Regions from separate parts of the uncultured Rossellomorea sp. genome, predicted to be linked through region 1. Evidence: riboswitches for the same ligand, from Rfam matches in the RefSeq annotation. Region 1 holds a riboswitch; the other holds the start of a gene.
What was found. A riboswitch is a leader RNA that binds a small molecule or an ion and turns the genes downstream of it on or off. The one in region 1 is predicted to bind FMN.
Positions count from the first base shown of each region.

Region 2: another riboswitch for FMN. It lies ahead of ribD (bifunctional diaminohydroxyphosphoribosylaminopyrimidine deaminase/5-amino-6-(5-phosphoribosylamino)uracil reductase RibD); the one in region 1 lies ahead of Q1B03_RS03085 (ECF transporter S component).

Region 1 is NZ_CANKZT010000001.1:563,746-566,147, reverse strand. Features, by position in the region: gene Q1B03_RS03090 (peptidoglycan DD-metalloendopeptidase family protein) at 1-762, shown strand, start outside; FMN riboswitch at 875-1,008, shown strand; gene Q1B03_RS03085 (ECF transporter S component) at 1,164-1,733, shown strand; gene Q1B03_RS03080 (ferredoxin) at 1,841-2,089, opposite strand; gene Q1B03_RS03075 (helix-turn-helix domain-containing protein) at 2,313-2,402, shown strand, end outside.
Region 2 is NZ_CANKZT010000001.1:376,855-379,256, reverse strand. Features, by position in the region: gene Q1B03_RS02035 (hypothetical protein) at 1-93, shown strand, start outside; gene Q1B03_RS02030 (four-helix bundle copper-binding protein) at 147-470, shown strand; FMN riboswitch at 660-803, shown strand; gene ribD (bifunctional diaminohydroxyphosphoribosylaminopyrimidine deaminase/5-amino-6-(5-phosphoribosylamino)uracil reductase RibD) at 978-2,063, shown strand; gene ribE (riboflavin synthase) at 2,089-2,402, shown strand, end outside.

The DNA of each region.
Region 1 (2,402 bases):
ACCGACTCGTATGGGACAAGGTCAGGTACACATAAAGGTATGGACATAGGAGGAGATATCGGTTCTCCTGTTTATTCAGTAGCTAAAGGTAAAGTCACTAAATCCTATCTTTCTGCAAGCTACGGCCATGTAGTATTTATTAGGCACGATAACGGATACGAAACCGTTTATGCTCATCTTGAAAACCGGTTTGTAGAAGAAAATCAAGAGGTGGGTCAAGGTGAACAGCTTGGAAGTTTAGGAAACACAGGCAGGTCGACAGGAGCCCACTTGCATTTTGAAGTGCATAGGGGGAAATGGACGATCGATAAGGAGAATGCAATCGATCCCTATATGGTATTTGGACAAGGTCAGGTTGGGCAGCTTGTGTTTGCTCAGGAGAAAGATCCTTTTCAGGCAGTGGATGTTTCCGGAACACCTGAAAGCACCCATGGTGTAAGCTCTGCAGAAGAAGTTCAATCTAATGAAAAACAGGTAAGTCATATCGTACATAAAGGGGAGACCCTCTGGGGGATTTCTCAGCAATACAATATATCTGTGGAGGATATTAAGAGTGCCAATGAGTTAAATGACACCAATTTGGTGGTTAACCAGTCTTTAGACATCCCTCAATCAGCAGGGAGTAGGTATGTAGTGAAACAAGGAGACACCTTATACTCCATTTCAGTCGCACAAGGAATTGATGTGAATGAATTGGTGGCTTGGAACGGATTGGATCTTAAGACGCCTATCTATCCGCAGCAAGTTTTAAAGCTGCAATAATAGATGTGTAAACTTTATAGAATCAGGTTAATCAAATTTATTTCGAATTCGAACTTTTTCCTTCACATAATCCCCATCCTTATGTATAATGAGAATGTATAAAAAAATAAAGATTCGTCTTCGGGGCAGGGTGAAATTCCCTACCGGCGGTGATGAAACATTTGTTTCTAAGCCCGCGAGCCTTTTGGGGCAGGATTTGGTGCGATTCCAAAGCCGACAGTATAGTCTGGATGGGAGGAGATGAGGGTTTATGCCAAAACGTTTAGAAAAAGGGAAGCTAGACGTTTATTCGGGTATGCCTTATCATTCTCCTAGATATACGTATCTAGGGGTTTTTTAATGCTACCTTTGGCTTGAGCTATCTTCGATATGAGATGAGTCTCCTAAAGGAGAGAGGTTTTATGAGAAAAATGAATACGCGCATGTTTGTAACGGTTGGTATGTTAAGTGCCATATCCTATGTGTTGATGTTGTTTAACTTCCCGATTCCACCATTTCCAAAGTTTTTAATGGTAGATTTTAGTGACGTTCCTGCGTTAATTGCAACTGTGACATTAGGTCCTCTGGCAGGGATATTAGTTGAATTATTTAAAAATGTAATTGACTACATTATGACAGGAAGCGATACCGGCGTCCCAATTGGTCATGTAGCCAATTTTATGGCGGGAGTACTTTTAATTCTACCGACATATTATATTTATTCACGCTTTCAATCTAAAAAAGGACTGTTGATTGGTCTCATCACAGGTACTGTGGTCATGAGTATTAGCATGGGGATTCTTAATTATTTTGTGTTCCTGCCTGCTTATAAATACTTTATGAATTTTGAGCTTCCAGCTGAAATAATCATTACAGGAATTGTCCCATTCAACATTTTAAAAGGAATTTTAGTAACAACGGTCTTCATCTTACTATTTGTCCGCCTTCAAGGCTGGTTATCAAGACAGGTAGCCCTGAACAAAGCGGCATAGAGCTAATATAAATCGTAAACCCCTCAATCACAATTGAGGGGTTTTTCTAATATTTTCAATGTAAAAAGAAAAAGCTAAGGAGAATTTCTCCTTAGCTTTTGTGATTACTATTCAAACTTAAGTGCGTCTCCATCAAAAGGTTCGTCAGCTACTTTAATGGAATCAGTAGGACAACCTTCAAATGCATCAATCATATCATCTTCCAATACGTCAGGAACTTCAACCGTTCCTTGGTTATCGTCTAATGTTACAAATGCAATACCTTCATCATCATAGTCGTAAATATCTGGAGCAGCAGCCCCGCACGCTCCACATGCAATGCATGTATCCTTGTCAACGATCGTATATTTTGGCAAAGAAAAAACCTCCCGAGTAAATAATTCTATATAATTCATCATTATACACAATGTAAGTTTGTGAAAAATCACTTAATGTTTATTTTATAGAGGATTGTATAACTTTTCAATAGTTAGGTGGTTTCTTTTTATTTTTATCCTATATATGAAAAACAAAACATGGTTAAACAACAAATTCATGGTACAATATTTGACAATAACCTACATGTTAAGGAGTAGAGAATTGACCTATCTTAATTATGTGATTTTATATTGTCTCTTGCAAATAAATGGAGAGCGTTCAATTTACTCTGTTTTTCATATCTTAAAAGGA
Region 2 (2,402 bases), 190 kb from region 1:
TATGTTTCATTTTATGAAGCATATAGCGAAGAACTTGATTGGCTTCTTATTTTCCTATGGTATGTAGACAGCGATTATTTTCTTACCACATAGTAATCCTTTTTCCCCAGATGGGAATGCTAAATAGGAATGTTCGTGGAGGTGAGATGATGAATGCCGATTACAAACCATGTTTAACGGCTTTGCAACGATGTCTGGAAGCATGTAATGTATGCTATCATGCATCCCTTAAGGAAGAAAAAGCGATGATGATGTGCATAGAGCTGGACCGGGAATGCGCAGATATATGTTCGTATACTATTAATGCCATGCAGCGAAGCAGTAAGTTTGTTCAACAAATTCTGGTCGTCTGTGCAGAAATCTGTGATGCGTGCGGAACAGAATGCAATTCTTATGATCAGCAACATTGTAAGGACTGCGCTAAAGCCTGTTTTGAATGTGCGGAAGAATGCAGGAAGCTATTAGCATAATAAATGTAGAGATGCTTCTATTTAATAGAGGCATTCTTTTTTATTTTTGTAGCATTTCCTTAGTGCTCGCAGGCAGAAATAGAGAGATGTTTCTAATATATATTCAAAAAATAAATACAAAAATAAGTTTTTAGAGCTCCTTACATGATTTCATTTAGGAAACTATGATAGAATAATGATAATCGAATAGGTTTCCTTCGGGGCAGGGTGAAATTCCCTACCGGCGGTGATGAGCGCATGCTCTTAGTCCGTGACCCGGCTAATGAAAATTAGACGGTGGATTTGGTGAAATTCCAAAGCCGACAGTGATAGTCTGGATGGGAGAAGGAACGGCAGTATTTACTTGATGCAGGCGCGAGAAGTCTACCTTTTTTATGGGGATTATGTTTCCGAAAAAAAGAAATCATGTGAATACTTTATTCAGTCATGCCAACTTCCCCCAAGTAAAAAATTACTTGGGGTTTATTTATTTTTGAATAATATTAAACGAGAAGGGAGGTAAAACGTTTGAACGATTCACAATATATGAAGCTTGCCCTCTCTATGGCAAAGACCACCCAAGGTCAAACATCACCAAATCCTGCCGTTGGAGCGGTTGTGGTAAATAATGGAGAAGTCGTTGGGGTGGGTGCGCACCTCAAAGCAGGAGAAGCTCACGCAGAGGTTCATGCCATAAAGATGGCAGGAGACAAGGCGAAGGGAAGCGACGTATATGTTACGCTGGAACCATGTTCTCATTACGGGAAAACACCTCCCTGTTCAGAGCTTCTGATTTCAAGCGGAGTGAGGCGGGTCCATATTGCAAGTACAGATCCAAATCCCCTTGTCGCGGGAAGAGGAATTCAACAGTTGAGGGATGCTGGCATAGAAGTAATGGTAGGAGAGCTTGAAGAAGAAGCCATCGAACTAAATAAGCACTTTTTCCATTTCATTCAATACGGCACGCCTTATATAACCCTTAAGACAGCTGTTACATTAGACGGGAAAACAGCTTCAGCTTCAGGAGATAGCAAATGGATTACCTCAGAAGCTTCACGCACAGATGTCCACTATGATCGTCACCGGCATGACGCGATATTAGTAGGAGTCAATACCGTTATTCAGGACAACCCACACCTTACCACCCGTTTGCCCCAAGGTGGAAAAAACCCCATTCGAATTATATTAGATACCTTTTTACGAACACCTCTCCACTCCCATGTAGTGGAGGACTCAGAAAGCAGGACGCTCATCTTCACGGGCAGTACTGTCAACGAAGAACAGAAGAAGCCCTATATGGAATCAGGCTGTGAAATCATCACCCTTTCAGAGGAAAGGATAGACATTCACACAGTGTTAAAAGAACTGGGTGCCCGGAATATCGGATCCCTCTATGTAGAAGGTGGATCTACTATTCACTCCTCCTTTTTAAAGGAAAAAGTCTTTCAGGAATTGGTTATGTATATGTCTCCCAAGCTTGTAGGCGGAAGCTCTGCCTTCACCAGTTTTGGAGGGGAAGGTTTCCCGACCATTGCAGAAGGTCTTGAAATGGAGATTAAGAGTCTTGAACGAGTAGGAAAGGACATTAAAATTGTTGCTATGCCTAAGAGTTAACCTTTATTGAAAGGAGGAGAAAGGGATGTTTACTGGAATCATTGAAGAAATCGGGTCAATTGAACGCATGAAAAAATCCTCCTCATCCATGGAACTGACGATAACAGCGGGCCGCGTTCTGGAAGACGTTCATATTGGAGATAGCATCAGTGTGAATGGTGTCTGTTTAACCGTTACTTCATTCACCTCCAGGCAATTTCAAGTGGACGTGATGCCTGAAACCTTTGAAGGTACAACGCTGCGAAACCTTTCCCATGGTTCTAAAGTCAACCTGGAAAGAGCGATGGCTGCAAACGGTCGTTTCGGAGGGCATTTCGTTAATGGGCATGTCGATGGAGT